3 regions of the Pseudoalteromonas sp. SR43-5 genome follow, and region 1 is predicted to be linked to each of the others. Evidence: predicted binding sites of a transcription regulator. Region 1 holds the regulator's gene; each other region holds the start of a gene.
The links. The regulator LexA, encoded in region 1, represses DNA repair genes until DNA is damaged. The targets are predictions, from matches to a motif close to TACTGTATNNNNATACAGTA.
Positions count from the first base shown of each region.

Region 2: dinB (DNA polymerase IV) is a predicted target of LexA. The motif match lies at 2,075-2,094, and genes of this name have one in related genera.
Region 3: H5090_RS08385 (YebG family protein) is a predicted target of LexA. The motif match lies at 2,490-2,509, and genes of this name have one in related genera.

Region 1 is NZ_JACJEA010000019.1:81,731-86,024, forward strand. Features, by position in the region: gene ctaD (cytochrome c oxidase subunit I) at 1-571, opposite strand, end outside; gene coxB (cytochrome c oxidase subunit II) at 571-1,713, opposite strand; gene lexA (transcriptional repressor LexA) at 2,198-2,815, opposite strand; gene H5090_RS12775 (PaaI family thioesterase) at 2,983-3,423, shown strand; gene H5090_RS12780 (hypothetical protein) at 3,424-3,804, opposite strand; gene H5090_RS12785 (hypothetical protein) at 4,118-4,294, shown strand, end outside.
Region 2 is NZ_JACJEA010000016.1:81,092-85,385, reverse strand. Features, by position in the region: gene H5090_RS11255 (aldo/keto reductase) at 1-978, opposite strand, end outside; gene H5090_RS11250 (thioesterase family protein) at 997-1,425, opposite strand; gene dinB (DNA polymerase IV) at 2,107-3,159, shown strand; gene H5090_RS11240 (leucyl aminopeptidase family protein) at 3,289-4,294, shown strand, end outside.
Region 3 is NZ_JACJEA010000011.1:46,543-50,836, forward strand. Features, by position in the region: gene fadR (fatty acid metabolism transcriptional regulator FadR) at 1-573, opposite strand, end outside; gene dsbB (disulfide bond formation protein DsbB) at 1,104-1,622, shown strand; gene H5090_RS08375 (DUF6170 family protein) at 1,624-1,926, shown strand; gene H5090_RS08380 (helix-hairpin-helix domain-containing protein) at 1,951-2,247, opposite strand; gene H5090_RS08385 (YebG family protein) at 2,562-2,879, shown strand; gene putP (sodium/proline symporter PutP) at 3,152-4,294, opposite strand, start outside.

The DNA.
Region 1 (4,294 bases):
CACGTAAGTTCACTATGGTTACAATCACATTGATTGCGCCCATTATTGAGCTAATTCCCATAATATGTACGGCAAATACAAACAATGCAGTATTATCATTACTGTATGTTGTGGACAGTGGTGCATAAAAAGTCCAACCAAATGCAGGCCCCCCACCAGGCATAAATAACGATGCCAATAGGATTAAAAACGCAAACGGTAAAATCCAAAAGCTCCAGTTATTCATTCTTGGCAATGCCATATCTGGCGCGCCAATCATGAGTGGTATCATCCAGTTAGCAAGGCCTGTAAAGGCGGGCATAACCGCACCAAACACCATAATTAAACCATGCACTGTGGTCATTTGATTAAAAAAGTGAGGGTCGACCAACTGTAAACCTGGTTGAAATAATTCAGCTCTGATCACCATGGCCATTGCGCCACCAATTAAGAACATGGTCAGCGAAAAAATTAAATATAAACTACCTATATCTTTATGATTAGTTGTGTAAAGCCAGCGTTTAAAACCTTTAGCTGGGTGATGAGCATGATGAGCTTCATTGGCGTTAGGTTGTTCTACTATGCTACTCATTAGTTCGCCTCCACTTTGGCATCAAGTGCTGTCTGTATTTGACTCGGTTGAATAACATCACCCGTATCATTACCCCACGCATTACGTTTATAAGTAATAACCGCAGCTAATTGCTTTATAGATAACTGCTTGGCAAAAGCTTGCATTGCCGTACCGGGTCGTCCATGGATAACTACATCAATGTGATCTTTTATATCGCCAAGCACTATCGGGCTGCCTTTAAGTGCAGGAAATACGCCCGGTAACCCCATGCCAGTAGGTTGATGACATGCAGCACAATTAGCCATATATACTTGTTCGCCTAAAGTCATTAATTCTTCTTTTGGGAGGGTTTTATCAAGTAATGCGGCATCTGCTAATGCTGCTTTTTGTTTAGCCTGCTTTGCATCTGCAAGCCATGTTTTAAAATCAGCCTCAGATTTAGCGACCACCACAACGGGCATAAAGCCATGGTCTTTACCACACAACTCAGCACATTGGCCTCGGTAAGTACCTTCTTCGTTTATGTTCGTCCATGTTTCGTTTATAAAGCCGGGGTTAGCATCTTTTTTAACTGCAAAATCAGGTACCCACCAAGAGTGAATAACATCGTCAGAAGTCATTAAAAATCGTACTTTTTGATTTATTGGCAGTACAAGAGGCTTATCAACCTCAAGTAAGTAGTTAGGATTTTTATCTGCAAGATTCGCGATTTCATCTTGCGGGGTAGATAAAATAGAGTAGAACTCTACATCTTCACCCATATATTCATAATGCCATTTCCATTGCGAACCCGTAATTTTAATAGTGAGATCAGCTTTGCTGGCATCTTCCATTGCAATTAGGGTTTTAGTGGCTGGTACTGCCATAGCAATTAAAATAACAAACGGAATTGCAGTCCAAAGTATTTCTACTTTAGTGCTTTCGTGAAATTGGGCAGGTACAGCCCCTTTAGATTTACGGTGATGAATAAGTGCCCAAAACATAATTGCGAACACTATCACCCCAATCACACAACATATTATAAATATGGTCATGTGCAGCTGATATACATTATTGCTTATATCGGTTACGCCTTTGCGCATATTGTATTGGCTGTTAGCCAAAACTGGGTGCGAAAAAACACATAATATAAGCCACAAGGTAGAGGTCAGTTTACCCATGTGACGGCTCCTTTGATGCTATTGCGAATGCAAAGCGAAGAGGCATACGGCTTAAACGCCAATTCGTTATTTTTATTTTTTTAGCCAATCTTATTTAATATTGATTGGTTTTGCTGCGCCAACAACGAGTTTGTGTATATTGTGTGTTCTCAAAACTAAAAAGCTGTGAGTTATTATTAGCTCAGCACATTAACAATTAGCTAAAAAACGAACAACAAGCAAGTTTTAGTATAAAAAACAATCAGGTGATATTGAATAATTAATAAAAAATCGGTAATCAACTGGGCAACAGGAAGTTCAAAATATGAGCAAAACAAAGGGGTTTAACGCATTCGGAGGGGGAAAATATAAGTGCAAAAAAGTTTACAGCTTAAATAGTCAGTGGGCTGTTTACGCCCTTTTTTTAGTACAAATTTTAAAACAAAAATGCGTACTAATTAGTACGCATTTATAAAACTGCTTGTTTAAAAGCTATTTTTAATAGTCACATCCAATCAGCGTTTCTTATAACGCCAACGGCTAAGCCTTCAATATTAAAAGACTCATTCTCAAGATCTACTTCAATAGAGTCAAAATCGTCGTTTTCAGCATGAAGTAATACTTTACGACCCGCTTTCTCAAGACGTTTTACAGTTACGTCTTCGTCTAGGCGAGCAACAACAACTTGTCCATTTTCAGCGGTTTGAGTACGATGTACAGCAAGTAAATCACCATCCATAATACCAATATCTTTCATGCTCATACCGTTAACGCGTAGTAAAAAATCTGCAGCCGGTTTAAACATTAATGGATCGATTTTGCAGTGACTTTCAACGTGCTCTTGCGCCAAAATAGGTGAACCAGCAGCAACACGCCCTATAAGCGGTAAACCTAATTGTTCTGGCTCTTCTTCTTCAATTAATTGAATACCACGGCTTGCACCTGGTTTCATTTTAATTGCGCCTTTTTTAGCAAGTGCTTTTAAATGTTCTTCAGCAGCATTGGCACTTTTAAAACCTAATGTTTGCGCTATTTCAGCACGTGTAGGAGGCATACCAGTGTCTTTAATAAAAACTTTAATTAGTTCGAGTATTTGAGCTTGGCGGTTCGTTAATGGTCGCATACAACTGGTTTTCCATACAGTACATTTAACTGTGAGTATATACAGTTAAATAAAAATCGCAAATTTAAATTAAGCCTTAAAATAGCTAAAGTAATTTCACTTGTGTACATTTTAGGGATATAACTAAAGCTAAGTTTATAAATGATTAAAAATGCAAAGGAGACATTATGAGTATTTGGTACCAGCCCATCACCTTAGAGCTGTGCAAGCAGTTAGAACAAGGCATTAATGGCCAAGGAACATTAATGAAAACTATGGGGATAGAAGTCACAGAAATTGGCGATGATTATTTGGTTGCCACAATGCCGGCAATTCCTGAGCATCATAACCCAATGGGGATGGTTCACGGCGGTGCTAACGTTGTACTTGCCGAAACAGTTGCCAGCTATGCCGCTAACTTTGTTGTCGATTTTACTAAATTTTACTGTGTAGGACAGGAGATTAGCGCAAGTCATTTAAAAGCATCTCGCAACGGCACTTTAACAGCAACGGCAAGAGCGTTTCATATTGGCAAACGTAGTTCAGTGTGGGAAATAAAAATTACAAATAGCCGCAATGAGCTGTGCTGCGTATCAAAAATGACCGCAGCAGTCGTAGAGCGAAGATAGTTACTTTTCGATTGGGTAAATGGTAATTTCCATACCCGCACCAATCGCAGATATACGCAATAATGTATCTGCATCTAAGGCTTGATTAAAGCACTTAGGAGAAGTCCCTGATTCAAAACCAATATCAAACGTTCTACGTGAACAGCTTAACCATTGCTTTAGCGCGTTACGCGAACACGATTCAATAAGCTCACATATATGGTTTATGGCTTTATCAGGTGTGCTCACCTCACCTGTAGCTTCAATACGCGCTAGTTGACGGTATTCGTCTTTGTCATAATGTAAAATCGTCGCGACTTTTTTCAAGTCCGCCACTAGCAAACTAATATCTTGCTTTGATTCAAGCTCAAGATCTACATTTAAAAATTGAATTTCCGACATCGTTTCGTATTTATCCTCTAATAATTTCATTGCAAACTTTAACGCAGTTTTACCGTTATACCAAATCAACTATGCCCTAATAACCACTTTATATGGATATTTCGCAGCTTTTAAGTATTTTTTAGCATTTAAAGCTAGCTGGATATCAAACATCCAGCTCAATTAAACAGATAAGTCATGTTAGGAATTTAAGTGTAATCTTTTTTATTTTTAAATGATTACAGTAAGCTATAGTTTAAACTGCGACAAAATGTCGCAGTAACTTATCCCATTAATGTAATAAACTAGCCTCTAAAAATAATAAGACTAAAACATGAATAAAAAAATATTTAAACATGCTCGCAAGTTCCATAAATGGTTAGGATATTTATTAGCACTACAAATTTTAGCATGGTTACTAGGTGGTTTAATTATGAGTGCAATCCCTCTTGATAAAGTTCATGGGGAGCATCTTGCAACACGTACTCTTAATAACCCATTTACGCAGGCT
Region 2 (4,294 bases), on a different contig from region 1:
TGCGTCTATATCTTCCTTTAATTGAGCTATAGATGTTGCCCCAATAATTGAAGAAGTTACGCCATCTACTTGGTTACACCATGCTAAGGCTAGTTGTGCTGGAGTAATATTGTTTGCATGAGCCAGCTCAACATACTGCTTAGTTGCTTGCTCTGCATTGGGTGTATCTCTAAAAATACCGTTACGCTGCATGAAGGTCCAACGAGAACCTTCTGGGCGAGCTCCATTTAGATATTTACCCGTTAATAAACCGGCTGCTAAAGGCGACCACGGTAAGTAGGCAATATCTTCGTGTACACATTGTTCTATTAAATACGGCCAGTCTTTAGCGTGCGCTAAGCTAAACTCATTTTGAATAGATACCATACGCGGTAAGTTATGCTCTTTGGCCAAACTTAAAAACTGGCTTATACCCCATGGCGTATCGTCAGATAAACCGCAGTGCTTAATTTTACCTGCTTTAACACATTCATTAAGGCCTTCTAGAATATCAAGCATACTAGCTTGTTGCTCTTGTGTATTTACGTCGGTAAATTTAAGAGTGCCGGGCCATTGTCTGCCAAAGTGAGGGGTAGAGCGGTTTGGCCAATGTAGTTGATATAAATCAATGTAGTCTGTTTGAAGTCGCTTAAGTGAATCATCCACGGCTTCTATTACTGTTTGGCGAGTAATATTGCCGCCATCACGTACCCACGACAATCCATTGCCTGCAATTTTTGTAGCTAGTACCACATCGCTGCGTTTTTGTTTATTACGCGATAGCCAGTCGCCAATAATCTCCTCGGTTTTACCATAGGTCTCTGGCGAAGGAGGCACAGCATACATTTCGGCTGTATCAATAAAGTTTACGCCTTGCTCTAGCGCGTAGGCTATTTGTTCATCAGCGTCGCTTTGAGTATTTTGTTTACCCCAAGTCATACTCCCTAGGCACACTCGAGATACGTTTACGCCACTGCTACCTAGTGGGTTGTATTGCATAAAAATTCCTTAACTAAATTAGTTTTGAGCATGGCTGATTAAAGCCGATAAAAGAGGCTCGGAGATTGGGGCTTTTTGCCCTGTAGTAAAATCAAACATTACAACTTTAGATACACCCGTAGTCGTTATTGCTTTTTGTGCATGGCTATAAACGGTGTAGTTCATGGTAAAGCGATCTGTTTTAAGATCTGTAATTGTAACGCCTACAGTGAGTGTGTCGGGAAAAGTTACTGGGCGTTTATAGCGAACGTTATTTTCGCTTATTACTGGGCCCACACCGTTTGGGCTTATTGTGTCGAACAAATTTATTTTATTTAAAAAGTCGATTCGGGCTATTTCAAAGTAACGTAAATACACTACATTATTTACGTGTTGTAGCGCATCCATATCAGCCCATGCTACGGTGATATCGGTATGAATAGGGTGCTGATCTTTAAACGTTTGCATTATTTATTGGCCCTTGATTTTTAAAGTACTTAGATTATCAACATGGTGTTACGAGCTCAAGGTAATTAATGGCATGTTTTTTTTATAAGATGATTGTACCTGTTTAATTTTAGGTCTACAGTTAAATTACACAGACACACAAAAACACACACAAAGGTAATAATATGCAGAATATAATTAATTGGTCCTTAGCTTGTTTGGTTTTTATAGCCTCTTTTACCTGTTACGCGATGGGGAATGAATCTGGCGCTATCATTTTAATGTTGGCAGGATTTTTATTTGAGGTTATGTATTGGCTACGTGGTTATAAGAGAACGGAGGACAATAAACACTTTTTTTAATCGTTAACTAGGGCCTGTTGACCTTTCAGGATTAAAATTTGTTCAATCTAGGGGCTATTTAATCGCGGCGCTAGGTTTGTGACCTAGTGGGCTAAGTAAAAACCGAGCAACAAAGAGTAAATTGCCCCTAGGCAGAACCCTTCGGGCAGCGTATGTTTGGCATTTGTGCTACGTTATCGCCTATTTATGGGGAATAACCACACTACATAGGCTCTGCCTTGCCTAAATACCAAACATACTGCTGCAAATTTAACCTCGAAAGATAAACAGGCCCTAGGCTTGCATATCACATTTTATTCTATAATAATGACTGTATAAATAACCAGTTATTATTGTGGTGATGAAGAAGTTTATTCACATAGACATGGATTGCTTTTATGCAGCAGTAGAAATGCGAGATAATCCAAAACTTGCATGTGTACCGCTTGCTATTGGAGGCAATAGCCGACGAGGCGTGCTCTCAACCGCTAACTATATAGCTAGAGAGTATGGCGTGCGATCGGCTATGTCGAACTATCATGCTAAACAATTATGCCCCGATTTAGTTATTGTCCCAGGGCGCATGGCTGTATATAAAGAAGCTTCAAACCAAATACGTGAAGTATTTAGCCGCTATACAAACTTAATTGAACCCCTTTCTTTAGACGAAGCCTACCTAGATGTAACAGACAGCACCGCTTGTAAAGGCAGTGCCACACTTATTGCACAGCAAATAAGAGCCGATATTTACAATGCTACAGGGCTCACTGCATCAGCTGGTATTGCACCGATTAAATTTATTGCCAAAATAGCCAGTGACGAAAATAAACCGAATGGTCAATTTGTCGTTTTGCCTGATGAGGTCGATGACTTTTTAGCGCAATTACCGCTTGGGAAAATTCCAGGAGTGGGCAAAGTAACGCTCGAAAAGCTAAATTTAAAAGGCTTATATACCGGCAAGGATGTACGTGAAAAAGGCGTTAACTGGATGCAGCAACATGTGGGTAATTTTGGTGTGTCGCTTTATCAAAAATGTGCAGGTGAGTATGTTGGTAAAGTATCCACAGATCGTATAAGAAAATCGCTGAGTGTTGAACATACCTACGAGTACAACAAAACAAGTTTGCAAGAGTGCTTAGATGAGCTGCCAAGGTTGTTAGACGAATTAGTTTTAAGGCTTAATAAACAGCAGTTACGAAACCGTATTAATAAATTGAGTGTTAAGGTGAAGTTTGCAAATTTTGTAGTGACCTCTGCCGATCAGGTATACCACGAGCTAAATACAGAAATATTTGTTCAACTACTTACTAAGGCCTACCAGCGTGGGCTACAACAGCCTGTAAGATTACTTGGCATAGGCGTTGGCATTAAAAACGAGCCAGAGCAAAACTTCCAACTTAGTATTCTCGATTAAGCTGTAAAGCCTGTAACTCCAAGTTGCCATTTATTGATAGGTTATGTGATTAGCTCATCGCTCCTTACTGGTCTTCAATATTTAAATCGACGATAATAGGGGCTTATGTTTTCTAACAGGACCTTATTTATGGCATACCCTCAAGCGGTTAGTGCAAGCCTTGAATGCACATCTCATGATGCGCTTATTATTATTAGTAATGACTTTTCTCAGTTACCAAATAACTCATTACGTGATGCTATTTTAGCTCAAGCAAACGTAGATTCTCGCATCGGTAAGCAAGTTACTTTATTAGTAATTGAAAACAAGCGCGTTGTACTTGCGCCAACCGGTCCGTTAAATAGAGATTACGACGACGTGCGTCGTTATTTTGATGCTGCTAAATTAGCAATTAACGAAGCAAAAGCGTCGGGCAGTGTTAACCCTGCATTATTTTTACCAAATTTAAATGGCGATAGCCGTTATCAGCATGCTTTAGAAGTTGCTTATTTAGGCGCTTGCCAAGCCTTATGGCAGCCATTAGAAGCGCGTGAATATCACGGTGAAAGCATTGAACCAATTACACAGATTGGTTTAGTTGGCGCGAGCGAGCAAACTATTAAAGCTGTTAATGCAATTGCAGCAGGCCAATATGCAGCGCGTGACCTGTGTGGTACTGAACCTGAGCGTATGGCTCCCCCACGTTTTGCTGATTACTGCGTTGAATTGTTTAAAGGCTCAAACATTGCGGTTGACGTAATTGATGATATTGCAGCTATTGATAAAAACTACCCAATGCTAAGTACAGTTGCTCGCGCATCGTATGCAGTTGAGCGCCATCACCCACGAGTTGTTAAGCTTGAATATGTACCAGAGGGCGAAATTACTCGCACACTTATGTTTGTAGGTAAGGGCCTTGTATACGATACAGGCGGTGCAGATTTAAAAGTAGGCGGCCATATGGCAGGCATGAGCCGTGATAAAGGCGGCGCAGCTTCTGTTGCGGGCTTTATGAAAGCCGTTGCTGATTATCAGCCTAAAGGCGTTAAAGTGGTCTCGTACTTAGCTGTTGTTCGCAACTCTATTGGCTCAGATTGTTTTGTGCCAGATGAAATTATTACTAGCCGTGAAGGTGTTCGTGTACGTATTGGTAATA
Region 3 (4,294 bases), on a different contig from region 1:
ACGAGCAAGTTCACGAGTTCCGGCATCAGAGAAGTAATGACAACCAATTTTTGAATAAAAGCCTCTAAAACCATTAAGTATTAATACATAAATACGGTTATTACCCGCAACGGCTAATTCGTGATGCACTTTATAATCATAGTCAGCAAATGCTTGAGCGGTGTCTTCTAGCTCATGGCTTTGTGATAAAATTTCAATTACGCGTTCAGGATTTAACTTAATTGCAGCACGTGTATAAATAGCACTAATATTAGTACGTGCAGATAAAAGCTGATCTGTCAGCTCTGGCATCTTGTCTTCATCTAAGCGCGCTAATGTTTCAAGAATGTTTAAGCCAGACGTTTCCCAAAAGTTATTTACTTTTGTAGGTTTACCATGCTGAATTGTTAGCCAACCATCACGCGCTAAACGCTGTAATACTTCTCTCAAGGTTGTTCTTGTAACACCAATTAACTCTGAAAGTTCTCGCTCGGCAGGTAAAATTGAACCTGGAGGGAAATCGCCGTTCCAAATGGACTCAACTATATATTCTTCAGCAAATCCTGCTGGGCTTTTCGCTTTAAAAATTCTCATCCAGTTCCCACTCGAATTAATCAACACTCATCGTTTTACACGAATAACTGACTGATTGTACCAGACGAAGCACAACTAACAAGTAAAGTAATATATATTAATAAAGCAAATGGGTAGAAATTTAAAATTAATAAATAATTAAATTTGGGTTTCTCTAATTTAGCTACAATGCATGAATATCTAGAGTAATATTCATTGTAGGTACATTGTTATTATGGAGATATTTTTATTTACGCAGCGCCTGAGCTTAATTAACTTATCCCGCACTTGCCATAAGAAAAAGTACAAAAAAGTGCAACCATAAAAAATTCTTTAGATGATGCATCACCTTAGTATAAGTAAGCAATATAACTGAGCTTATGTATCGATGGAAAAATAATAGAACGTCATTTAACCTTTGCTAAGGCTGAATTGAGTAGTCATTAATTTCATCTTATAAAAAGCGACTTCGGTAGCTTTTTTTTCCTTTTTGTTGCTGCATACTTTATCCTACGTCATAATCTAACGTCCTATTAAAACGCGGAATTTTTATGAACTGGCTTGCACAATTACCTACCCAACGAACCCCGTGGCTTTTATTTACAGCTATCGTTTTTTTACTTGAAGTTACCGCTCTTTTCTTTCAATACAAAATGGGGTTAGCGCCTTGCATAATGTGTATATATCAACGCACTGCAGCATTGGGTTTATTAGGCGCAGGGATTGTAGGCTCGAGTAAACCACAAAGTAAAACTGTGCGTATGATAGCGTATGTTATTTGGGGAATATCGAGTGTTTGGGGATACTTAATTGCTCGCGAACATATTGATATGCAGACCACCACAGACCCTTTTGCATTTAGCTGCGAGTTTGAACCAAATTTCCCATCATTTATGCCACTACATGAATGGATACCTAGCTTTTTTCAAGCTACCGGGGATTGTGGAAATATAGATTGGCAGTTTGTTGGCATGAGCATGCCTGCTTGGATGGAAGTGATATTTGGGATTTTCTCACTAACGCTATTTATTATAATTGTTGCCCGTTTATCAATTAAAAAGTCGATTTGATATGTTTACATTTTTTTCAAGCCAATTAGACCAGCTTAAGCATTTAAAAGTACGCCAGCGTCAAGACGTAATTGCGCTTGCATTAAGTCAGCTATCGCCAACTGATAAAGTTCTATTGCGTATTATAAAGTTGCTATTACTTAGCCCACTATTTTTAATATTCACTGTATTTAAAGGTTGGATATTAATACCATTTTTGATACTTGGCGGATTGTGCTATCCACTATTAACTACACCTATTGAAATTAACTTTGCTAAAAAGCACTTAAGCGATGCGCTAAAACAATTTAATCAGGGCGCCTAGCACCCTGATTACTTTTTAGAAATATTAAAGTGAAAGTTTCCCCTCTAATTTAGCTAAAAGTTTTTTGCCAATCCCTTTAACTTGCGATAAATCACTAACGCTTTTAAATTCGCCATTTTCTTCACGATAATCCACAATTGCCTGCGCTTTTTTCTTACCTATACCAGGTAACTTAGCAAGCATCTCTGCATCAGCATTATTTATACTAATTGTCTCAGCTTGAGGCATTTGCTTAGTTACTTCTGATAATTGTGCATACGCGGTAGTCGCGGGTAGTAAACATAATAAACTTATGATGAGTAAATTTTTTAACGTTTTCATTAAACTTGTCCTTATTCTTCTTTTCTTAATTTTGAGTATTGCTCAGGAAATCAATAAATAAGGAACTGTAAAGTTCATCACTTAAAGTGTACCTAAACGCATTATCACTATGATCCGAAATCCTGAAAATGCAGCTGGTACAACAAAGTGATTGCTTAACTAAAGTAAAGTTACCGTTTTTTGTCAAATTTAAGACACCTAAAAATTAATACTTCGCGCTTGCAAATTTACTTACAAACCATTACTGTACATAAAAACAGTAATCTAATGGTTTTTTAAAAACCACGGTGCCAAGCAATTTTGCAGGAGAAATCATGGCTGTTGTTGTTAAATATGTTGTAGAACGAAACGGAGTCGAGCGTATGACGTTTACTACCAAAAAAGAAGCTGATGCTTATGACAAGATGCTCGATATAGCAGAATCACTTGAGCTGATGCTAGAAAAGGTAGACGTACCGCTTAGTGAGCAACAAATTGAATCACTTGCTTTAGAAATAGCGAAAAGCAAAGATGATTTTATGACCATATTAAAAGGTGGCAAAGATCCAGCTGTTACCAAAGCGCCAGCAAAAAGTAAAAAGTCAGATAACGTTGCATCAATTGAAGATAACAACGATAAAAAAGTAAGTTAATTCATAGAGTGTTCCCTCCTCGAACGGGACAAACTAAATAAAAAAGGGAGCAACTAAGTTGCTCCCTTTTTTATTATACTAATTCGCTTAATTAAATGATCTCTTTAGGGTGGAAAAACGTGTTGATAGCTAGGCAAAAATTCGATATTTAGTTGTACTAAATGAGAATTTTTTAACGCCGGTAGCAACACGTTTAGCCCCGCAAAATGATTAAGTATTATTGCGGATTGGTATTAATTACTACTCACTTTAAAATAAGTAGTAATTGCTAATTAAAGCTCTTTTTCTACTTCATCAAATAAAGCAGTGATGTTTTGCTCAGGCTCTTTTGTTACTAAGCTAACAACAACAATTGCAATACTCGCTAAAATAAAGCCCGGTACTATTTCGTACATAAAGCTACTTAAGCTTTCACCATTGATAGTAAATGGTCCATATATCCAAATTAGCACAGTAAATGCGCCTACTAACATACCAGCTAACGCACCAGCAAAGTTCATGCGTTTCCAATAAAGGCTAAACAATACAAGAGGTCCAAACGCAGCACCAAAGCCAGCCCACGCATTACTTACTAGGTCTAAAATAGAGCTATCTCTGTCGTAAGCTAAATAAATAGCGAACATAGCAACTACGGCAACACTAATACGGCCAACAGCAACTAGCTCTTTATCACTGGCATCTTTACGTAAGAATGTTTTATAGAAATCTTCTGTTAATGAACTTGAACTAACCAATAATTGAGATGAGATAGTACTCATAATCGCAGCCAAAATTGCAGCAAGTAAAAAGCCAGCAATAAGTGGGTGGAACAGCAACTCAGAAAGAATTAAGAAAATTGTTTCAGGGTCTTCAACTACAATGTTGTTCTCATAAGTATAAGCTGCACCAAATATACCAGTACCAACAGCACCAATGGCAGCAACAATCATCCATGTCATACCAATACGGCGTGCTTTAGGCATATCTTTAACACTACGTACCGACATAAAACGAACAATGATATGTGGTTGGCCAAAATAACCTAAACCCCAAGCCATTGCAGAAATAATACCTAATGCAGAACCTGCACCAATCCAGTTAAGCATATCTGGATTTACGCTATGTAAAGTTGATTCTAAAGGTTGTTCAAGCAAAGAGTATGCAACCGTTGGTACTAGAATAAGTGCAATGAACATAATACAACCTTGCACAAAGTCAGTTAAGCTTACAGCTAAAAAACCACCAAACAAGGTATATAAAACAACTACGCCCGTTGTAATGTATAAACCCATTTCATAAGTTAAACCAAATGAGCTTTCAAACAATTTACCACCAGCGACAACACCAGATGAAGTATAAAGAGTAAAGAAAACAATAATTACCACAGCTGATACAACACGTAATAGGTTGGATTTATCATTGAAGCGATTTGAAAA